DNA from 2 places in the Streptomyces sp. NPDC057616 genome. Region 2 is predicted to be linked to the other one. Evidence: riboswitches for the same ligand, from Rfam matches in the RefSeq annotation. Region 2 holds a riboswitch; the other holds the start of a gene.
What was found. A riboswitch is a leader RNA that binds a small molecule or an ion and turns the genes downstream of it on or off. The one in region 2 is predicted to bind glycine.
Positions count from the first base shown of each region.

Region 1: it holds a riboswitch for glycine, as region 2 does, so the genes downstream of both, gcvP (aminomethyl-transferring glycine dehydrogenase) here and gcvT (glycine cleavage system aminomethyltransferase GcvT) in region 2, are expected to answer to the same signal.

Region 1 is NZ_JBHVGU010000044.1:3,712-15,143, forward strand. Features, by position in the region: gene ACFU97_RS38445 (DUF881 domain-containing protein) at 1-723, shown strand, start outside; gene ACFU97_RS38450 (small basic family protein) at 720-1,052, shown strand; gene ACFU97_RS38455 (DUF881 domain-containing protein) at 1,058-1,975, shown strand; gene ACFU97_RS38460 (FHA domain-containing protein) at 2,037-2,942, shown strand; gene ACFU97_RS38465 (MerR family transcriptional regulator) at 2,986-3,723, shown strand; gene ACFU97_RS38470 (bifunctional nuclease family protein) at 3,808-4,281, shown strand; gene ACFU97_RS38475 (MerR family transcriptional regulator) at 4,554-5,228, shown strand; gene ACFU97_RS38480 (DNA polymerase IV) at 5,308-6,669, shown strand; gene ACFU97_RS38485 (PRC-barrel domain-containing protein) at 6,666-7,043, opposite strand; glycine riboswitch at 7,157-7,252, shown strand; gene gcvP (aminomethyl-transferring glycine dehydrogenase) at 7,428-10,313, shown strand; gene ACFU97_RS38495 (molybdopterin-binding protein) at 10,386-10,805, opposite strand; gene ACFU97_RS38500 (ABC transporter ATP-binding protein) at 10,834-11,432, opposite strand, start outside.
Region 2 is NZ_JBHVGU010000029.1:91,727-103,158, forward strand. Features, by position in the region: gene ACFU97_RS31620 (ABC transporter substrate-binding protein) at 1-900, opposite strand, end outside; gene ACFU97_RS31625 (ABC transporter permease) at 971-1,978, opposite strand; gene ACFU97_RS31630 (enhanced serine sensitivity protein SseB C-terminal domain-containing protein) at 2,288-3,046, opposite strand; gene ACFU97_RS31635 (enhanced serine sensitivity protein SseB) at 3,186-3,980, opposite strand; gene ACFU97_RS31640 (AAA family ATPase) at 4,096-4,767, opposite strand; glycine riboswitch at 4,953-5,045, shown strand; gene gcvT (glycine cleavage system aminomethyltransferase GcvT) at 5,189-6,307, shown strand; gene gcvH (glycine cleavage system protein GcvH) at 6,427-6,804, shown strand; gene glyA (serine hydroxymethyltransferase) at 6,819-8,099, shown strand; gene ACFU97_RS31660 (L-serine ammonia-lyase) at 8,156-9,523, shown strand; gene ACFU97_RS31665 (GH25 family lysozyme) at 9,621-10,178, shown strand; gene ACFU97_RS31670 (MOSC domain-containing protein) at 10,467-11,009, shown strand; gene ACFU97_RS31675 (NADPH-dependent F420 reductase) at 11,028-11,432, opposite strand, start outside.

The DNA.
Region 1 (11,432 bases), on a different contig from region 2:
CTGGCGGCCGGGCTGGTGCTCGCGGCCCTCGTCGTCACCGTAGGAGCGGCACAGGCGCGCGTGGCGGCCCCCACCGTCGCCAAGGAGCGTCAGGAACTGGTCGACCGTATCGACCGGGAGACCGCGGCGGCGGACAAGCTGGAGGGCTCCGTCGACAAGCTGCGTGACGATGTCAGCGCGCGGCAGCGGACGGCGCTGAAGAAGAGCGGCGGCGACAAGAGCGAGCTGGTGGGCATTCTGTCCGGAGCCGTCGCGGTGCACGGCCCCGGTGTGAAGCTCGTCGTGAACGATGCCAAGGAAGCCACCAGCGGCGGCAACGGCAACCCCCGTGAGACCTCGGACTTCTCCGACACCGGGCGGGTGCGCGACCGCGACATGCAGCGCGTGGTCAACGGTCTGTGGGAGTCGGGCGCCGAGGCCGTCTCGATCAACGGCCAGCGCCTGACGGCACTCTCGGCGATCAGGGCCGCGGGCGACGCGATACTGGTCGACAACAAGCCGCTGGTTCCGCCCTACACGGTGCTGGCCGTGGGCAACGGCAAGCAGTTGAGCACCAGGTTCCAGGACAGTGCCGACGGGCTGTATCTGCATGCCCTGCAAGAGAATTACGGCATCCGCAACAGCATCTCCGTGGAGAGCGACCTCCGGCTGCCGGCCGCACCGAGTGTGATCGTACGTACCGCACAGCCGAACACCGAGAAATCTGGGAAGGGCACATCGTGATCGCCGTACTGGGCCTCGTCGTGGGAGTCGTGGCAGGACTGTTGGTCCGGCCTGAGGTTCCGGCGGTCGTCGAGCCTTACCTGCCGATCGCCGTAGTCGCGGCGCTCGACGCCGTCTTCGGTGGTCTGCGGGCCATGCTCGACGGGATCTTCGACGACAAGGTCTTCGTGGTGTCGTTCCTGTCCAACGTGGTCGTGGCGGCGCTGATCGTGTTCCTGGGCGACAAGCTGGGCGTGGGCGCGCAGCTGTCCACCGGTGTCGTCGTGGTGCTCGGCATCCGCATCTTCTCCAACGCCGCGGCGATCCGCCGGCACGTGTTCCGGGCGTGAGTCGGATGAGCGACAAGGACGAGACGCCTGAGAACAGGCTGCGCAAGGAACTTCCGGAAGAGGTGCCGGCCGGGACTCCCGCGGCTCCGGAGGCCGCGGACGCTCCCGAGAAGGGCTCCGACGCCGCGGAGGCGTCCGAGGCTTCCGAGGCGCCTGAGGCCCCCGGGACTCCGGGGACTGCCGGAAAGACGCCGGACGGGCTAAACGGGCGCCAGCGGCTGCTGAAGGGCATCTGGCCGCCGCGGCTCACCCGTGCCCAACTCATCGTCGCCGTCCTGCTGTTCGGCCTCGGCTTCGGCCTCGCGATCCAGGTCGCGTCGAACAGCAACAGCGACAGCGCGCTGCGCGGCGCGCGCCAGGAAGATCTTGTGCGCATCCTGGATGAACTCGACGACCGTACTCAGCGTCTTGAGGACGAGAAGCAGGGACTGGAGAAGCAGCGCGACGAGCTGGAGAACAGCTCGAACCAGGCCGCCGAGGCCCGCAAGCAGACCGTCGAGAAGGAGAAGCAACTCGGCATCCTGGCGGGCACGGTGGCGGCTCAGGGGCCCGGCATCACGATGACGATCGAGGACACGAAGGGGGCGGTCCAGGCGGACATGCTGCTCGACGCGATCCAGGAACTGCGGGCCGCCGGTGCGGAGGCGATCCAGGTGAACGACGTACGTGTCGTCGCGGGCACCTATCTCACCGACGAGGGCAAGAGCGTGAGTGTGGACGGGAACAAGATCAACGCTCCCTATCGTTTCAAGGTCATCGGCAAGCCGGAGGACCTCGAACCGGCGCTCAACATCCCTGGAGGCGTGGTGCAGACCCTCGAGAAGGAGCAGGCCACGGTCACCGTCGAGCGGTCGAGCAAGATCGTCGTGGACGCCTTGCGAGCGGCGAAGCGGCCTGACTACGCTCGGTCGTCCTCCCAGTGAACCGGCGGTGCATGGGGGGAGTCCGGCGAGGGCATGAGGTTGCGGGGGGTCGGCGCACCGAATGGGTGGTGCGTGGTGGAAACTGTCTGGTGGATACGGACGTTGTGAGGATGTCCGGGTCGGCCGGTGTATGCAATCAGGGTTCGTCCTGCCCCACGGGCGGGTCTGTTTCGGTCAAGGGGAATCGCCCGTGAAGTTGTTTGCGAAGTTGTTCGGCAAGAGCGCGCGAGAGGACAACGCCAACGCGACCGCTCGTCATCGCGCCCAGCCTGACGCGGAAGGCCAGCGACCGCTGTTCCGGGATCAGGTTCCCGGGCCGGGCGGCGACATTTCCGGTGGTCAGGGCGCGCCGTCTGTTGACCCTGCGCAGTCCGGCGGCATAGGTTTCGGGCAACCGTCAACCTCAAGTACGGGTGGAGGGTTTTCCCCTATGTCGGCCCTGGTGTGTACGAGGTGCGGTAACCGCAACGCGGAGAACAGCCGCTTCTGTTCCAACTGCGGTGCCCCGCTGCGGGCGGGTGCCACCCCCGAGCGGCCCTCGGAGACGACGTCCACGATCTCCATCTCCGGAATCGAGGCCTACGACGCCGAGACCACGGGCCAGACGCAGATGCCGGCGCTCTCTCCCGAGGCCCAGGCGGCCGTGGACGCGCTGCCGGTCGGCTCCGCGCTCCTGGTCGTGCGCCGTGGACCCAACTCGGGCAGCCGCTTCCTGCTGGACGGCGACCTGACGACGGCCGGGCGTCATCCGCAGAGCGACATCTTCCTGGACGACGTGACGGTCTCCCGCCGGCACGTGGAGTTCCGCCGCAGTGCGGACGGCTCGTTCACGGTGGCCGACGTGGGCAGTCTGAACGGCACGTACGTCAACCGCGAGCGGATCGACCAGGTCGGTCTGAACAACGGTGACGAGGTGCAGATCGGAAAGTACCGGCTGGTTTTCTACGCGAGCCAGCAGGGTTACTGACGAGGTCCCCGGACGCGGTCCCGGGGCCCAACAGGGAATGGCCATGCTGCGAACACCGAGCGGCGGTGCCGGTCACCACGGCACCGCCGCCACGGACGGTCTGATGAGCATCGGCACGGTGCTGAACGTGCTGCGCGACGAGTTCCCCGAAGTCACCATCTCCAAGATCAGATTCCTCGAGTCCGAGGGGCTCGTCGAGCCCCGGCGCACCCCCTCGGGATACCGCAAGTTCAGCGCCGACGACGTCGAACGACTCGGCTACGTCCTGCGGATGCAGCGCGACCACTATCTGCCCCTCAAGGTGATCCGCGAGCACCTGGACGCGATGGAGCGCGGCGAGGCGGTACCCCTTCCCGCCGTCGGGCGTCAGCGGGAGGGCGAGACCCTGCTGGAGGCGCCCGAGGGGCCCACGGTGGCCCGGATCGGGCGGGACGAGCTGATGGCGGCCGCCGGGATCGGTGAACAGCAGCTCGCGGAATGGGAGTCGTACGGGCTCGTCGTCCCGATGCCGGACGGGACGTACGACGCGGAGGCGGCGACCGTCGCCTCGCTCGTCGTAGAACTCGGCCGTTTCGGGATCGAGCCCAGGCACCTGAGAGCGATGAAGGGCGCCGCCGAGCGCGAGGCGGGGCTCGTGGACCAGGTGGTGGCGCCGTTGAAGCGTCACCGCAACCCGCAGACCAGGGCACATGCCGAGGCGCGCACGAAGGAACTGGCGGCGCTCACGGTGAAGCTGCACGCCGCACTCGTGCAGACTGCGCTCGGTGTGCGACTGCCCTGATGCGGCGTGCGAGCGCAGGCCGGATCGTCCCCCCGTTGTCTGCCCGACTACCCAAACGTCCCGGGCACGTCCTAGGGTTACTGTGTGAACGAGCTCGATGTCGTAGGTGTCCGGGTCGAAATGCCCTCCAACCAGCCGATCGTGCTCCTGCGTGAAGTGGGAGGCGATCGCTACCTCCCCATCTGGATCGGTCCGGGGGAGGCGACCGCGATCGCCTTCGCCCAGCAGGGCATGGCTCCCGCGCGACCGCTGACCCACGACCTGTTCAAGGACGTGCTGGAGGCCGTCGGCCAGGAGCTCACCGAGGTACGCATCACCGACCTGCGGGAAGGCGTCTTCTACGCGGAGCTGGTGTTCGCCAGCGGGGTGGAGGTCAGCGCCCGTCCGTCCGACGCCATAGCGCTGGCGCTGCGCACCGGCACGCCGATCTACGGCAGCGACGGCGTACTCGACGACGCGGGCATCGCGATCCCGGACGAGCAGGAGGACGAGGTGGAGAAGTTCCGCGAGTTCCTCGACCAGATCTCGCCCGAGGACTTCGGGACCAGCAGCCAGTGAGACGTGCGCGGCCCGGTGGCCGTATGGCCGGCGACGGGGCCGGACGGTGGCGGGGGACGGCACAAATGCCGACATCTGCCAGTCATGTGCCGGGGGCAGGAGGGAGCGTCCTACGGCTCTCCCCGAAGCCATTCGGCTAGCCTTTCCCCGCGGTCGGGTGCGGGAAACCACTCGCAGGGTGATTATCACTCGGCGTGCCGAGTGTGGCGGTCGTTGACGCACCCCTGGTGGCTGCCTACCGTCGAGGAGGCAGGTCAAGGACGGAGGTCGGCGTGAGAAGTAGCGGCGACGGTACGGCCGGGGGAGCCCCTGGACGCAGTCCGGGGGAGAGCGGTCCGTACCCTCCCCCTGGCTCTCGGCTCCGCCCGGGCGGGGGATACACCCAGCACGGAGGCGCGGCCGACCACGCTCCGCAGCGACCGGCGCCCGTGCCGAGCGGTGAGGCCGCGGCGTCCGAGGAGATCGGCTACCGCGGGCCGACGGCGTGCGCGGCGGCCGGCATCACCTACCGGCAACTGGACTACTGGGCCCGCACCGGGCTCGTCGAGCCGAGCGTGCGGCCCGCCTACGGGTCGGGGACGCAGCGCCTGTACAGCTTCCGGGACGTCGTCGTCCTGAAGATCGTCAAGCGGTTCCTGGACACCGGCGTCTCCCTGCAGAACATCCGCACCGCGGTGCAGCATCTGCGTGAGCGGGGCTTCCGGGACCTGGAGCGGATGACGCTCATGAGCGACGGCGCCACGGTCTACGAGTGCACCTCGCCCGACGAGGTGCACGCGCTGCTCCAGGGCGGCCAGGGGATCTTCGGGATCGCCGTCGGCGTGGTGTGGCGGGACGTCGAGAGCGCGCTGTCGCAGCTGCACGGCGAGCGGGTCGACACCGGCGAGACCCTGATCGGGAACAACCCGGCGGACGAGCTCGCGCGACGGCGCAACCGGGCCGTCTGACCGGCCTCCCCACGGCGCCGCGGGGCGCCCGGGCGGTCGTACGGCGGCATTGTCAGTGGCGTAGGGCAGCATCGGACATGTGAGAAACGCCGCCACGATCCTGCATCTCGACATGGATGCCTTCTACGCCTCGGTGGAGCAGGCATCCAAGCCGAGTCTGCGCGGGAAGGCCGTGATCGTGGGCGGACTCGGGCCGCGCGGTGTGGTGGCGACGGCGTCGTACGAGGCGCGGGTCTTCGGGGTGCGGTCCGCGATGCCGATGGCGCAGGCGCGGCGGCTCGCGCCGCACGCCGCCTATCTGGTGCCGCGCTTCGGTATGTACAAGGCGATCAGCGAGCAGGTCATGGCGCTGCTGCACTCCCTGTCGCCGCTGGTGGAGCCGCTGAGCCTGGACGAGGCCTTCGTGGACCTGGAGGCCGGGGAGGCGGCCTGGGACGACGCGTCGGCGCGGCTGGTGGGGGAGAAGCTGCGCGTGGACATACGGGCGGGGACGGGGCTGACCGGATCCGTGGGGCTGGCCGCGTCGAAGATGGTCGCCAAGATCGCCTCCGAGGAGGCCAAGCCGGACGGCCTGGTGCTGATCGAACCGGGGACCGAGCGAGCCCTGCTCGGGCCGATGTCGGTGCGGACGCTGCCGGGGGTGGGGCCGGCGACGGGGGACCATCTGAGACGGGCCGGGATCAGCACCGTCGACGAGATCGCCGAGGCCGGCGAGGACGAGCTGGTCCGGTTGCTGGGCAAGGCGCACGGGCACGCGCTGTACGCCATGGCGCTGGCGCACGACGACCGGCCCGTGGTCGCCGAGCGGGAGACCAAGTCGGTGTCGGTCGAGGACACCTACGACGTGGACATCCACGACCGGCTCCGGGTCGGACTGGAGGTGCAGCGGCTGGCCGACCGGTGTGTGCGGCGGCTGCGCGACGCCGGGCTCTCCGGCCGGACGATCGTGCTCAAGGTGCGGCGCTACGACTTCTCGACGCTGACCCGCTCCGAGACGCTGCGCGGTCCCACGGACGACCTTGCGGTGGTGCGGGAGGCGGCGGCACGGCTGCTGGACACGGTGGACACCACCGGCGGGGTACGGCTGCTCGGGGTCGGCGTCAGCGGGCTCGCGGACTACACGCAGGAGGACCTGTTCGCGCAGGCGGCGGGTGAGGGGACGGCGATGCCGGCGGAGGAACCGGCGGACGAACCCGCCCCGGTGGAGGCGGCGCCGGCCGAGCGGCGCTGGCGCCCGGGGCACGACGTGCGGCACGGCGAGTTCGGGCACGGCTGGGTGCAGGGCAGCGGCCTGGGGCGGGTCACCGTGCGGTTCGAGACGCCCGGCTCGGAGCCCGGACGGGTACGGACGTTCCGGAGCGACGACCCCCACCTGGAGCCGGCCGATCCGTTGCCGTTGGTGGCGCAGGGACCGGGCACCACCTTTGCCGAGGTGTCCTAGGCGTCGGTGTCCCCCGTGCCCGCGAGCTTGCCGAAGGATCGGTCGGGGGCGGAAGGAGGCGAGGCGGTGTCGAGGCCGTAGTGGTGGTAGAGCTGGAGCTCCTGTTCGGGGGAGAGGTGACGGCCGACGCCGAAGTCCGGGGCGTCCTTGATCAGGGTCCGGTCGAAGGGGACCTGCAGAGTGCCCTCGACCAGTTCGCTGGGGGCCAGCGGGACGAAGGCGTCACGGGAAAACAGGCCGGTGCGTATGGCCGCCCACTCCGGCACCCCGGTCGCGTCGTCGAGGTAGACCTCGTCGATGGTGCCGAGCTTGGTGCCGTTGCGGTCGAACGCCTTGCGGCCGATCAGGTTGCGCGGATCGATCTCGGTCTGCACGGTCCCTCCACTTGGTCGCAACTCATCCGTAAGCACTACAAAAGAGCACAACGGGCGAGGTGGCCACTCGGAGGATCGGTCTTTGTGCGCGCTGGTAGGCTGACAGCGGCTGCTGACCCCGTGCGGGAGAGTCCTCCAGACATCATCGGAGGCGCCGAAGGAGCAAATCCTCCCCGGAATCTCTCAGGCACACGTACCGCGCGGACGAGGTCACTCTGGAAAGCAGGGCGGGTGTCGACGGCTTCCGCTCTCACCGACGGTGAAAACCGGGCGCTTTCGGGCGATCCGGTGAAGCTCTCAGGTTGAGATGACAGAGGGGGAGGCCGTCCGGGTACCCGTGCCGTGGTGCCCCTCGAAGGTCGTGTCGACCAGGAGGCCTCCGCAATGACCCCGCAACGCGTTCCGCTCACCGAGCTGGAGAAGGGGATTCCCTTCGAACAGCGTCACATCGGGCCCGACCACGAGGCCCGGGCCAAGATGCTCGCGCAGGTCGGCTACGGCTCGCTGGACGAGCTCACCGCCGCCGCGGTCCCGGATGTGATCAAGAACGCCGACGCCCTGGAGCTGCCGGGCGCGCGCACCGAGGCCGAGGTGCTGGCCGAGCTGCGCTCGCTCGCCGACCGTAACCAGGTGCTCGACTCCATGATCGGCCTCGGGTACTACGGCACGTTCACGCCGCCGGTCATCCTGCGCAACGTCATGGAGAACCCGGCCTGGTACACGGCCTACACGCCGTACCAGCCGGAGATCTCGCAGGGCCGGCTCGAGGCGCTGCTGAACTTCCAGACCATGGTCGCCGACCTCACCGGCCTGCCCACCTCCGGTGCCTCGCTGCTCGACGAGGGCACGGCCGCCGCCGAGGCCGTGGCGCTGTCGCGCCGCATGGGCCGGAACAAGAAGGGCCTGTTCCTGGTCGACGCGGACGTGCTGCCGCAGACCATCGCCGTGATCGAGACCCGCGCCGAGCCGGCCGGTGTGGAGGTCGTGGTCGCCGATCTCACCGACGGCATCCCCGCCGAGGTCGCCGAGCGGGAGATCAACGGCGTGCTGGTGCAGTACCCGGGCGCCTCCGGCGCCGTACGCGACATCAAGGCGCTGATCGACCAGGCGCACGAGCTGGGCGCGCTGGTCACCGTCGCCGCCGACCTGCTCGCGCTGACGCTGCTGAAGTCGCCCGGTGAGCTCGGTGCGGACATCGCCGTCGGCACGACGCAGCGCTTCGGTGTGCCGATGGGCTTCGGCGGACCGCACGCCGGCTACATGGCGGTGCACGAGAAGTTCGCGCGCAGCCTGCCCGGGCGCCTGGTGGGCGTGTCCGTGGACGCCGACGGGCACAAGGCCTACCGGCTCGCGCTGCAGACCCGTGAGCAGCACATCCGGCGCGAGAAGGCCACCAGCAACATCTGCACCGCGCAGGTGCTGCTCGCCGTCATGGCCGGCATGTACGCCGTCTACCACGGGCCCGAGGGCCTGCGGGCCATCGCGCAGCGCACCCACCGCTACGCCACGATCCTCGCCGAGGGCCTGCGGGCCGGCGGTGCCGAGGTCGTGCACGGTTCCTACTTCGACACGCTCACCGTGCGGGTGCCGGGCCGCGCCGCCGAGGTCGTGGACGCCGCGCGGGCGGCCGGCGTGAACCTGCGCCTCGTCGACGCCGACCAGGTGTCGATCGCCTGCGACGAGACCACCAAGCGTGCCCAGGTGGCCGCCGTGTGGAGCGCGTTCGGGATCGAGGCCGACATCGAGGCGCTGGACGCGGCCGCCGAGGAGGCGGTCCCGCAGGGCCTGCTGCGCACCGACGCCGTGCTGACCCACCCCGTCTTCCACGAGCACCGCTCCGAGACCGCGATGCTGCGCTACCTGCGCCGGCTGGCCGACCGCGACTACGCGCTCGACCGCGGCATGATCCCGCTGGGCTCCTGCACCATGAAGCTCAACGCGACCACCGAGATGGAGCCGGTCACCTGGCCCGAGTTCGGTCAGCTGCACCCCTTCGCGCCCGCCGAGCAGGCCGGCGGCTACCTCACGCTCATCCAGGAGCTGGAGGACCGGCTCGCGGAGGTCACCGGGTACGACAAGGTGTCGCTGCAGCCCAACGCCGGTTCGCAGGGCGAGCTGGCGGGTCTGCTGGCCGTGCGCGGCTACCACCGCGCCAACGGCGACGAGCAGCGGACCGTGTGCCTCATCCCGTCCTCGGCGCACGGCACCAACGCCGCCAGCGCCGTCATGGCCGGCATGAAGGTCGTCGTCGTGAAGACCGCCGAGGACGGCGAGATCGACGTCGAGGACCTGCGGGCGAAGATCGAGCAGTACCGCGACGAGCTGTCCGTGCTGATGATCACGTACCCGTCGACGCACGGCGTGTTCGAGGAGCACGTCGCCGACATCTGCGCGCAGGTGCACGAGGCCGGCGGTCAGGTCTATGTCGACGGCGCCAACCTCAACGCCCTGGTGGGGCTCGCCAAGCCGGGCCACTTCGGCGGCGACGTCTCGCACCTCAACCTGCACAAGACCTTCTGCATCCCGCACGGCGGCGGTGGTCCGGGCGTCGGCCCGGTCGGCGTACGGGCGCACCTCGCGCCGTATCTGCCCAACCACCCGATGCAGCCGGCGGCCGGTCCCGAGACGGGTGTCGGGCCGATCTCGGCCGCCCCGTGGGGCAGCGCGGGCATCCTGCCGATCTCGTGGGCGTACGTCCGGCTCATGGGCGGCGAGGGCCTGAAGCGGGCCACGCAGGTGGCCGTGTTGTCGGCCAACTACGTCGCCAAGCGGCTCGAGCCGCACTTCCCCGTGCTCTACACCGGCCCCGGCGGGCTGGTCGCGCACGAGTGCATCATCGACCTGCGGCCGCTGACCAAGGCGACCGGCGTGAGCGTCGACGACGTCGCCAAGCGGCTGATCGACTACGGCTTCCACGCACCGACGATGTCGTTCCCGGTGGCCGGCACGCTGATGATCGAGCCGACCGAGTCCGAGGACCTGACCGAGCTGGACCGGTTCTGCGAGGCGATGATCGCCATCCGCGCGGAGATCGAGAAGGTCGGGGCGGGCGAGTGGCCGGCCGAGGACAACCCGCTGCGCAACGCCCCGCACACCGCCGCCGCGCTGGGCGCGGAGTGGGAGCACGCGTACACCCGCGAGGAGGCCGTCTTCCCGGCCGGAGTGTCCGCCGCCGACAAGTACTGGCCGCCGGTGCGCCGGATCGACCAGGCGTACGGTGACCGCAACCTGGTCTGCTCCTGCCCTCCGCTGGACGCCTACGAGGACTGAGACCGAGCCTCGATGACGTGAAGGACCCCGCTCCGGCGGGGCCCTTCCGCGTCGTGGCGGGTGCGCCGTGGGTCACGCCGTGGCGAGCGACACCTCGGTGGACTTGATCATCGCGACGACCGCGCAACCGGCCCTGAGGCCGATGTCGGTGGCGGCGTCCGTGGTGATGACGGCCGTCAGCTCGCCGCCCTCGACCGAGACCTTCACCGAGGTCATGGCCGGCCCGGAGGTGACGGCGGTGACCGTGCCGGGCAGTTGGTTGCGGATGGAGAGGCCCTCGACCGGGGAGGTGGAGAGGGCGATCTCGGTGGACTTCACCAGGGTGCGCACGGCGGAACCCTCGGTGAGGCCGAGGTCGGAAACGGCCTCCCGGGTGATCGCCGCCGTGATCTCCTGCCCGCCGTCGAGACGGACCTTCACGGTGGCCATGGCCTCGCCCGGGATGATGGCGGTGACCGTGCCGGGGAGCTGGTTGCGGATGCTCAGGGTCATGGCCCCTCAGCGTAAGGCGGGAGAGGGGTCAGGCCGGGTAGGCGTGCGTCTGCGTCGCCTTGACCGTCGCCCAGACCGGTGCGCCCTGGTGCAGGTCGAGCTCGGCGGCGGCGACCGTGGTGAGGTCGGCGGCCAGGGGGAGTTCGCCGGTGAGGTCGGCGCGGATCTGGTCGCCGTGGGTCTCCAGGCCGGCGACCTCGCAGCGCCAGTGGTTACGGGCGCTGGAGCCGGTGGGCGGGTCCCGGAAGAGGGTGACGGCGCTCGGCGGAAACGCCACGAAGACCTCGCCGGACAGGTTCTCGGTCGTGGTGATGGACGGGCCGGAGTCGAGGCGGACGGTGTGGCCGTCGGCCTGCCCCTTGTAGAGGTTGAGGCCGACCAGCTGGGCGATGTAGTCGGTACGGGGGTGACGGGCGATGTCGGACGGCGTGCCCTCCTGGACGACGCGGCCGTGCTCGACGACCACCAGGCGGTCCGCCAGCACCATCGCGTCCAGCGGGTCGTGCGTGACCAGGACCGCGACCGCCTCGAACTCGGCCAGGTGGCGGCGGAGTTGGGCCCGTACGTCGAGACGGGTACGGGCGTCCAGGGCGGCGAGGGGCTCGTCGAGGAGCAGCAGCCGGGGGC
Region 2 (11,432 bases):
GTCGCCGTTGATCAGGCGCTGGTCCATGTCACTCTGGTTGGTGGAGATGTCCATCGTGATCTTGTCCGGGTACGCCTTCCGGATGGGGTCCGAGGACGCCTTCCAGTTGGTGTTGCGGACGAGGACGAGCGACTTGCCCGGGCTGTACGACTGGAACTTGTACGGACCCGAGGAGAACGGGTGCAGGCCGTACTTGGACTTGGTGTCCTTGTCCTGGCGGACCGGGGAGGCCGTGACCATGGCCAGCACCTGCGGGAAGTCCGAGTTCGCCTCGGGCAGGTGGAAGGTGATGGTCTTGGCGTCAGGCGTGTCGATCGCCTTCAGGCCCAGCTTGTCCTTGGACTTGTCCTTGTAGGGGCCCTTGTAGGTGGCCTTGGGGTCGAGCATCTGCTGCAGGTAGATCGGGCCGCCGGACAGGACGTCCTGGGCCCAGACACGCTCGATGCCGTACTTGATGTCCTGGGAGGTGATCGGCTTGCCGTCCTCCCACGTGATCCCGTCGCGCAGCGTGAACGTGTACGTCTTGCCGTCGGCGGAGACCTTCGGCATGGCGGCGGCCAGGTCGGGAGTGACCTCGGCGCCCGTGGCGCCCGGCTGCGTCTTGTAGGTGAGCAGCTGACGGCTGTAGTAGCGCGAGAAGTCCCACATGAAGCCGTAGTAACCGCGCGTGGTGTCCCACGAGTCGGCGTCCTGGGCGGTGACGAACTTCAGCGTGCCGCCCTTCTTGACCGCAGAGGCCTGGGCAACCTTGTTGTTCGCCGCGTCGAAGCCGGGCGCGCCGCTCTTCGAACCGCTGTTGTCGTTGCCGCCGCCGCACGCCGCCGTGGTCAGCAGCGCAGCGACCCCGACAGCAGCGGCCAATGCCTGCTTACGCCGCCCTGAGGTGCGTTGGGTAGTCACGATCTCGGATCCTCCGGTGTTGATGAGAGACCCCGTGGCTGAGCTCACGGGACGCTGGGGGTACGGCAGTTCAGCGGGAGCCCTTCGGGTCGAGCGCGTCGCGCACGCCGTCGCCGAAGAGGTTGAAGGCCAGAACGGTGATGAAGATCGCCACACCCGGAACCACCATGAACATGGGGTCCGAGTCGTAGTAGTCGATCGCGGTCGAGAGCATCTGCCCCCACGAGGAGGTGGGCGGCTTGACGCCCACGCCCAGGAAGCTGAGTGCCGCCTCGGTGAGGATGTTGGTGGGGATCATCATCGTCGTGTAGACGATGATCGGTGCGACCAGGTTGGGCAGCAGTTCCTTGAACAGGATGTAGAACCGCCCCGCGCCCAGGGACCGGGCCGCCTCGACGTACTCGCGCTCGCGCAGCGACAGCGTCTGGCCTCGGACCACGCGGCCGATGTAGGGCCAGCCGAAGAACCCGATGACCAGGATCATCACGAACACGCGCACGCTCGAACCGGTCAGGCCGAGCATCTCGTTCGGCATGACCGAGACGAGGGCGATGATGAAGAGCAGCTGCGGGAAGGCGAGCAGGCCGTCCATGATGCGGCTGATGACCGAGTCGACCCAGCCGCCGAAGAAGCCGGCCAGGATGCCCAGGACCGTGCCGATCACGACGGCGACGATCGCGGACAGGAAGCCGACGAGCAGCGAGATCCGAGCGCCGTAGAGGATGCGCGCGAAGATGTCGCGGCCGTTGACCGGCTCGACGCCCAGCAGGTGATCGCCGCTGATACCCCCCAGGGAGCCCTTGGGCGTCCCGAACAGCGGATCGATCAGGCTCTCGTGGTAGGCGTCGGGATCCTGCCCGACCAGGTTCGCGAGCCAGGGAGCGAGCACGGCGATCACGATCAGGGCGAGCACGACCACGCCGCCCGCGAGCGCGAGCTTGTCCCGCTTGAGCCGCTCCCAGGCGATCCGGCCCAAGGACCGGCCCTGAACAGCCTTTTCACCCGCAGCGGCGACCGCCGCTTCGTCGGCCGCGCTCGGGGCCGCTTCCGCGGTCGGCTCGTGGATTGGTGCCGTCATCTGGCAGGGACCCCTCTCAACCGGCGGTAGCCGGCCCGCACTTGCCGCTGTAGCGGCGTGATCAGTCCGTCGTACATGGGGGCGAACCCCTCTGGAGCGGGAGTCTTCAACGCTTTGGCGATCTGTTGCCAGACTTGGCCGTGAAAGGATGCGTAAACGTGATGCGGGCTGGTGGGTTCCGTTATCCGGACAGCAGGTTACGGCCGTCGGACGCGAGGCATTTCGGACATCTGCGGAAACATCAGGTTCTAATGGCGCTATCTACGCGCGCAGATCACCTTGGGGTCCGGTACGGACCAGTGAGTCGTCTCAGTATCCGCCATGCACCGGTGGGTAGCCGTAGCCGCCCGCCGGAGCCTGCGCCGGAGCCGCCGCGTGGGCCTCGCGATCGTAGAAGGGACGAGCACTCGCTCGCATCCAGAGGGCCACGGGGTCGTACTCGTCGGACATCGCCACCGTCGACACCGGCAGCCCGTCCGGGACGGCGCCGATGGACTGCTGCATCATCGCCCGTACCGAGTCCACGGCGGGCGGGCTCGTGTCGTACACGTCCAGGCCGATGGCGAGATACGGCGCACCGAGCGCCGGCTGCACCCAGGCGCGGCGCAGCGAGCGGACGGCGGGGGTGCGGTGGGCGTTCTGCGCGAGCAGGGCGTAGAACTGCGGGATCTCCAGCGCAGGTTCCGACAGCCGCAGGGGGCCGGCCGCCTGGCGCTCCAGGCCGGTGGCGATCCGGCGCAGGTCCAGCCAGGGGATGCCCACGCCGCCGCCCGGGGCGTGCGGGTTGAGCCAGAGGCCGTAGTGGTCGGGGTAGAGGGTCCGGGCGACGTCCAGGCCGTCGACCACCTCGTACGACCTGTTCCAGCCGCTGGCCGAGAGCTCCTGGGCGGAGGTGACGCACGGCGCGTAGCCGTAGCCCTCGACCTCCATGTTTCCGTACTGGGCGTCCGGGGAGCCCGCCTGGCCGTGCCACAGGAGCATCCAGACCTGGCCGGATCCCGGGGACGCGAGTGCGCGGAGGAGTGCCTCGTAGGCGTCGTAACGCCCTGGCGTCACCTGGCGCAGCATCTGCTCGACGCTGCCGCTGAGGCTCGCGCTCACGTGTCGTACCGCCCCTTCGAAGAATGCCCCGCGTTCTTGTGACAGCTTAAGCGCCCGGTGGCCCGGGACCGGATGACTCCGCGGGCGAGTGCGCCGCGGGCGGCGGCTACAGGTGATCCCTCGTATAGAAAGGGCGTACCTGTTCGCGCATCCAGTTCGCCACCGGGTCGTCCGTGACGTCCAGCAGGACGAGGTTGACCGGCCACGGGGCGGGGACCCTGGTCACGGCACGCTCCAGCGCCTGGAGGGGAAGCGCCCTCAGGTCGCCCTCCCGGTGGGCGAGTTCGACGCCGACGAACATCACCGGGTCCGCGGTCTCCACGGCCGCCAGGCAGCGGCGGGCCGAGACGACCACGCCCGTCGCCGCGAACTCGGCGGAGGCGGCGGCCAGGAAGTCCATCGGGTCGTCCTGCCAGTCCGGCTCGTAGAGGCGCACGCGGCCGCCGGTGGTGGGGCCGTCCAGCGCGGTGCGGCCCATCCGGCACAGTTCGGCGACGGCGGCCGGCGGGAGCGGGATGCCCACCACGCCGTCCGGGTTGATCGCCAGACCGACCTGCGGGGGCAGGCCGCGGGCGAACTCGACCGCCGGGGCGATCGTGTACGCCATGTGCTGGCCGACGACGTGCCGGAACTGCTCCTCGGAGCTGAAGACCGGGACGTAGGCCTGGCCCTCGATCTCCAGCGAGGGCAGGTCCAGCGGACCGCTGTGCGGGCCGCCGCCGCTCGGCAGCGGCACCCAGAGGAAGCTGCGGCCGAGCACCTCGAGGATGCGGCCGCCCGCGGAGGGAACGCCGAGGGAGGCCGACAGCACCTCCTCCAGCTCGTTGCCGGGCCATCCGCCGTGCGGATGGGGGTGCGCCTGCAAGGGAAAGTCCGCGGGAAGATCCGCCGGGAAGTCCATCTGTGTCCGACCGCCTGCTGAGAACCACTGCTGCTGAGAGCCAGTGCGCTTGAGAAGAACTGCTGAGGCTGGAAAGGCTAGCGGGTGGGAGGGACGAGGGCCTGGCCCTCAGGGGTCAGTCCGTGAAGGCGATGCTGCGCAGTACGTCCGCCGCGTCGCGGTCCAGGAGTACCGCCGAGCCCACGCCCTCGGGCAGGTCGCCGCGCTCCACGGCGCGGATCAGGCGGGCGGCCGCCGTGCGGTGCCGCAGGAAGGCGTAGCGGGAGACGCCGCGGCCGCGCTCGCGCTGGCCCCTGAGGGCCGTGCCCGGCGTGACGTCCAGGAGCAGCAGGTGCAGGGTGCCGCCGCGGCGGCGCGCCTCGCGGGCCAGCCAGCCGCGCACCCAGGCCTGGGTGCCGCAGTCGTGCACGACGGCTCCCTCGCCGCCGCGCAGGGCCCGGCGCAGGCCGGCGTAGTGCGCGAGGCGGACCAGGGGGCGGTAGACCGCGTACGGCAGCACGCGCGGCACGCGGGCGGCCCAGCGGTCGCGGGTGTCCTGGGAGTCGATGCGCACGCCCCGCACGGCGCGCTCCATCAGCGTCGACTTGCCGCTGCCGGGCAGACCGGTGATCACCACGACGTCGCCCGGGCCGAAGAGCAGGGCGTGCGGGCTGCGCCCCGAGCGGTCGCGCAGGTCACGGACCACGGGAGTCCGGCCGCCGCAGGCCTCCCGGGCCGGGGCCGCGGACTGCTTCGGCAGCGCGAGAGCCGAGGTCGTGGCGTACGCCGTGGGCCTGTTCACCGTGATCGTCCTCCCCTGGGCCGGGTGCGGATCCCCTGCCCGTCGAGTGTAAAGAGAAGGTAATGCGCGGTGCCTCGCGTTTTCGTGATCGCTCTGCCACAAGCCGGCAACAAAGGGAGCGGGCGGATGCGGACCTGCCACCCGTGGAGAAGGCGTGCAATGATGTGCGCGCCAACTGCATACCGGCCGCTTGAATCCGCGCGGGAGAGTCCCCAGACCGCTGGGGCGCCGAAGGAGCAAGTTCCTCCCTTGAATCTCTCAGGCCCCGTTACCGCGCGGGCGAGGCACATCTGAAAAGCGGGCCGCTGCGTCAGTGGCTCCACCCAAGGTGCAAGCTCCGATCGCCCGCGCGATCAGGGCGAACCTCTCAGGTTCCGATGACAGATGGGGAGGAACCACCATCTGTCATGACTTGGGAGACGGACCGATGAGCAGTACCGAACCGCGCCGCACCGCGCTCGATGCCCTGCATCGCTCGCTCGGCGCGACGATGACCGACTTCGCCGGCTGGGACATGCCCCTGCGCTACGGCTCCGAGCGCGACGAGCATCTCGCGGTGCGCACCCGGGCCGGGCTCTTCGACCTCTCGCACATGGGCGAGATCACGGTCACCGGCCCCGGCGCCGCCGCCCTGCTGAACTTCGCCCTGGTCGGCAACATCGCCTCTGTGGGCCTCGGCCGCGCCCGCTACACCATGATCTGCCGCGCCGACGGCGGCATCCTGGACGACCTGATCGTCTACCGGCTCGGCGAGACCGAGTACATGGTCGTGGCCAACGCCTCCAACGCCCAGACCGTCCTGGACGCGCTGACCGAGCGGGCGGCCGGCTTCGACGCCGAGGTGCGCGACGACCGCGACGCCTACGCGCTGCTCGCCGTGCAGGGCCCCGAGTCGCCCGGAATCCTGAAGTCCCTGACCGACGCCGACCTCGACGGCCTGAAGTACTACGCCGGCCTGCCCGGCACCGTCGCGGGCGTCCCCGCCCTCATCGCGCGCACCGGCTACACCGGCGAGGACGGCTTCGAGCTGTTCGTGAAGCCGGAGCACGCCGTCGAGCTGTGGCAGGCGCTGACCAAGGCCGGCGAGGGCGCCGGACTGGTCCCCTGCGGGCTGTCCTGCCGGGACACCCTGCGCCTGGAGGCGGGCATGCCGCTGTACGGGCACGAGCTGTCGACCTCCCTCACCCCCTTCGACGCCGGGCTCGGCCGGGTGGTGAAGTTCGAGAAGGACGGCGACTTCGTGGGGCGCGCCGCGCTGCAGGAGGCCGCCGAACGCGCGCAGGAGAACCCGCCGCGCGTCCTGGTGGGCCTGGTCGCCGAGGGCCGCCGGGTCCCGCGCTCCGGGTACCCGGTCGTCGCCGGCGGCGCGGTGATCGGCGAGGTCACCTCCGGCGCCCCCTCCCCCACACTGGGCAAGCCGATCGCGATGGCGTACGTCGACGCGGCGCACGCGGCGCCCGGCACCTCCGGGGTCGGCGTGGACATCCGGGGCAGCCACGAACCGTACGAGGTCGTGGCACTGCCGTTCTACAAGCGCCAGAAGTAGACACTGGACGGGTGCGGCCGGGGCCACGGACGTGACTCCGCGCACATCTCCCTGTTCCCTCACGCATTCAGCAGTCCCCCATTCACCAGCATCTTCGCGCGTACAGGAGAATTCAGGCCATGAGCAACCCCCAGCAGCTGCGCTACAGCAAGGAGCACGAGTGGCTGTCGGCCGCCGAGGACGGCGTCTCGACGGTCGGCATCACCGAGTTCGCGGCGAACGCGCTCGGCGACGTCGTCTACGCCCAGCTTCCGGAGGTCGGCTCCGCGGTGACCGCCGGCGAGACCTGCGGCGAGCTGGAGTCGACCAAGTCGGTCAGCGACCTGTACTCCCCCGTCACCGGTGAGGTCACCGAGATCAACGAGGACGTCGTCAACGACCCGTCCCTGGTGAACTCGGCCCCCTTCGAGGGCGGCTGGCTGTTCAAGGTCCGGCTCACCGAGGAGCCGGCCGACCTGCTCTCCGCCGACGAGTACACCGCCCAGAACGCCGGCTGAGGAGCCGTAGACGCATGTCTGTCCTGAACACGTCCCTGCACGAGCTGGACCCGGAGATCGCCGCCGCGGTCGACGCCGAGCTGGTGCGCCAGCAGTCGACCCTGGAGATGATCGCCTCCGAGAACTTCGCGCCGCTCGCGGTCATGGAGGCCCAGGGGTCGGTCCTGACCAACAAGTACGCCGAGGGCTACCCGGGCCGGCGCTACTACGGCGGCTGCGAGCACGTCGACGTCGCCGAGCAGATCGCCATCGACCGGATCAAGGAGCTGTTCGGCGCCGAGTACGCCAACGTGCAGCCCCACTCCGGCGCCTCCGCCAACCAGGCGGCGCTGTTCGCGCTGGCCCAGCCCGGGGACACCATCCTCGGCCTGGACCTCGCCCACGGCGGGCACCTCACCCACGGGATGCGGCTGAACTTCTCCGGCAAGCAGTTCAACGTGGTCGCCTACCACGTGGACGCGGCCACGGGCCTGGTCGACATGGCCGAGCTGGAGAAGCTGGCCAAGGAGCACCGCCCGAAGGTGATCATCGCGGGCTGGTCGGCGTATCCGCGGCAGCTGGACTTCGCCGCGTTCCGCCGGATCGCCGACGAGGTGGGCGCCTACCTGTGGGTGGACATGGCGCACTTCGCCGGCCTGGTCGCGGCCGGGCTGCACCCCAACCCGGTCGAGCACGCCGACGTGGTCACCTCCACCACGCACAAGACGCTGGGCGGGCCGCGCGGCGGCATCATCCTGGCGAAGAAGGACTTCGCGAAGAAGCTCAACTCCTCGGTCTTCCCCGGCTTCCAGGGCGGCCCGCTGGAGCACGTGATCGCCGCGAAGGCGGTGTCCTTCAAGGTCGCCGCCGGCGAGGAGTTCAAGGAGCGCCAGCGGCGTACGGTGGAGGGTGCGCGCATCCTGGCCGAGCGGCTGACCGCCGCGGACGCCCGTGCGGCCGGGGTGAACGTGCTGTCCGGCGGCACCGACGTGCATCTGATCCTGGTCGACCTGCGCGAGTCCGAGCTGGACGGGCAGCAGGCCGAGGACCGGCTGCACGAGGTGGGGATCACGGTCAACCGCAACGCGGTGCCCAACGACCCCCGCCCGCCCATGGTGACGTCCGGTCTGCGTATCGGTACCCCGGCCCTGGCCACCCGCGGCTTCGGTGCCGAGGACTTCGCCGAGGTCGCCGACGTGATCGCCGAGGCGCTGAAGGCACCGTCCCCCTTCGAGGGGGCCGAGGCCGAGGCGCTCAAGGCCAGGGTCAAGGCGCTCGCCGACAAGCACCCGCTCTACCCGGGTCTGAACAAGTAGTTCCGTGGTGGGGGCACCCGACGGCGCGTGCCCCCACCCTCTCAGGAGGATTTCCCGTGGCCATCTCGGTGTTCGATCTGTTCTCGATCGGCATAGGCCCGTCCAGTTCCCACACGGTGGGCCCGATGCGCGCGGCCCGCATGTTCGCCCGCAGGCTGCGCAACGAGCAGCTGCTGGGCTCGGTCGCCTCGGTGCGCGCCGAGCTGTACGGCTCCCTGGGCGCGACCGGCCACGGCCACGGCACCCCGAAGGCGGTGCTCCTCGGCCTGGAGGGCGCCTCGCCCCGCACGGTGGACGTGGAGGGGGCCGACGACCGGGTCGAGCAGATCAAGGCGGAGCGGCGCATCCGGCTGCTCGGTGAGCACGAGATCCCGTTCTCCTTCGACGACGACCTCGAGCTGCACCGCCGCAAGGCGCTTCCGTACCACGCCAACGGCATGACGCTGTGGGCGTACGACGCGGACGGCGCAGAGCTGCTGTCCAAGACGTACTACTCGGTCGGCGGCGGCTTCGTCGTCGACGAGGACGCGGTCGGCGCGGACCGCATCAAGCTCGACGACACGGTGCTCAAGTACCCCTTCCGCACCGGTGACGAGCTGCTGCGCCTGACGAAGGAGACGGGTCTGTCGATCTCCGCGCTGATGCTGGAGAACGAGCGCGCCTGGCGCACCGAGGACGAGATCCGCGCGGGGCTGCTGGAGATCTGGCGGGTCATGCAGGCGTGCGTGACGCGCGGCCTGTCCCGCGAGGGCATCCTCCCCGGCGGTCTGAAGGTACGGCGCCGGGCCGCCGTGTCCGCGCGCCAACTCCGCGCCGAGGGCGACCCGTTGGCGCACGCGATGGAATGGATCACGCTCTACGCGATGGCGGTGAACGAGGAGAACGCGGCGGGCGGCCGGGTGGTCACCGCCCCCACGAACGGCGCGGCCGGCATCATCCCCGCGGTCCTGCACTACTACATCAACTTCGTGCCCGGCGCGGACGAGGACGGAGTGGTCCGCTTCCTGCTCGCCGCGGGCGCGATCGGCATGCTCTTCAAGGAGAACGCGTCGATCTCCGGCGCGGAGGTCGGCTGCCAGGGCGAGGTCGGCTCTGCCTGCTCGATGGCGGCCGGAGCGCTGGCGGAGGTGCTCGGCGGCTCTCCCGAACAGGTGGAGAACGCCGCCGAGATCGGCATGGAGCACAACCTCGGCCTGACCTGCGACCCGGTCGGCGGCCTGGTGCAGATCCCGTGCATCGAGCGCAACGGCATGGCCGCGGTCAAGGCGGTCACGGCCGCCAAGATGGCGATGCGCGGCGACGGTTCGCACAAGGTGTCCCTCGACAAGGTCATCAAGACGATGAAGGACACCGGCGCCGACATGTCGGTCAAGTACAAGGAGACGGCGCGCGGGGGGCTCGCGGTCAACATCATCGAATGCTGACGTTTCCACCCGGTTTCCACATCCGGAAGGGATCACCCGTGCCAAGGTGGGGGACATCAACCCCTGTCCCCCCACCGGCCCTTCAGGGAGTCCCCACATGCTGCGCGGCATCGACGTAAGCGCTTATCAGTCCTCTTCGTACGGCACCGACGGCCTCTCCTTCGCCTTCATCAAGGCGACGGAGGGCCGTTCGTACGTCAACCCGAAACTCACCGCCCAGACGAAACACGGCCGCGACGCCGGACTCGTCGTCGGCTTCTACCACTTCCTGTGGCCGGGCCATCTCGACGCCCAGGCCGAGTACTTCGTGAAGCACGCCCCCGAGAAGGCGGGCGACGTCCTCGCCGTCGACTGGGAGACGACCAGCGACGGCACGCACGCGAGCAACGCGGAGAAGGACCACTTCATCCGCAAGGTCAAGGAACTGCGCCCGAACAACCAGGTGATCCTCTACACGAACAGGGATTACTGGCTCAACGTCGACACGACCTCGTACGCGGGTGACGGTCTGTGGATCGCCGACTATGTGACCGCCGGCCACCCCCGCATCAAGGCCAAGTGGCGCTTCCACCAGTACACGAGCGAACCGCACGACAAAGACGTCGCGGACTTCGCCAGCAAGGCCGCCCTGAAGGAGTGGGCCAACAACGCCTGACGGCCAACCGTCTTGCGTGGCGGCCGGGCGGAACCGGAGCTGCCGAGCGGGTGGATCCGCGATGGAGTGGTTCAGCGGCTGCCGGCCGTCGCGCGTGCGCTGTCCATGGGCGCCCGCTCCTTCACTCGCCGGTGCTGTGCGTAGTGGGTTCTGCAGAGCCCCTTGGTCATCGCATACCGGTCGGGCGACCGATCGCACGCCGAGTCGAGGTCGCACGCCTCCACCGGTCGGGCCGCTTATACGATCTGAACTGCGGTAGAGGCACTCGTCAGGTCAGGGGAGCTTTGCGTGGGTGGGACAGTCAGTGCGGTCAGCAGCAACGGTGTGTACTCGTTCACCAAGCCGAACCGGGAGAGCATCACCCTGCTCGCCGGGCTCGGGGTGGAGGGGGACGTGCACGCCGGGACGACGGTGAAGCACCGGAGCCGGATGCGCCGGGATCCCTCGCAGCCGAATCTGCGGCAGGTGCACCTGATCCACGAGGAGCTGTTCGACGAGGTCCGGGCGGCCGGCTTCGAGGTGGCCGCCGGGCAGCTCGGCGAGAACGTCACCACGCGCGGGATCGATCTGCTGGGCCTGCCCGCCGGGACGCTGCTGCGCCTCGGCGACGAGGCCGTGGTCGAGGTCACCGGCCTGCGCAACCCCTGCCCGCAGATCGACGGCTTCGACCACGGGCTGCTGAAGCAGATGGTCGGGCGGGACGAGGACGGCTCGGCCTGGCGCAAGGCCGGCATCATGAGCGTGGTGCTGACCGGTGGGGTGGTGCGGCCGGGCGACCCGGTGAAGGTCGAGCTGCCGGACGGACCGCACCGTCCCCTCGAGGTCGTCTGAGGCGCCGGGCCCGGGGCCCTACGCCCGGAAGTCCGCCGGGCGTTCCGGCGACGCCTCGGCCAGCGCCTTGGTGACCGCGTCGACGCCCGCCCGCAGGCCGTAGACCGGCGTGCCGGGCTGCTGGCGCCAGGAGTCGTCGAGACCGCCCGCGTCCACGGTGTCGAAGCCGAGCTCGTCGATCAGGTCCCGCACCCTGCGCTTCGCGGCGGCGTCGTCGCCCGCGACCGGCAGCGCCATGCGCCCGGGGTCGCCGGCCGGGAGGGGGCGCTCCAGCAGGTCCTGGGCGTAGGTCCCGTTGAACGCCTTGATCACGGGGTGGCCGATCTCGCGCTCCGCGTAGCGGCTCTCGGTGAGGCCGTCGTCCTCGATCGCCGCGATCCGGCCGTCGCGCTGCGGGTAGTAGTTGCCGGTGTCGATGACCGC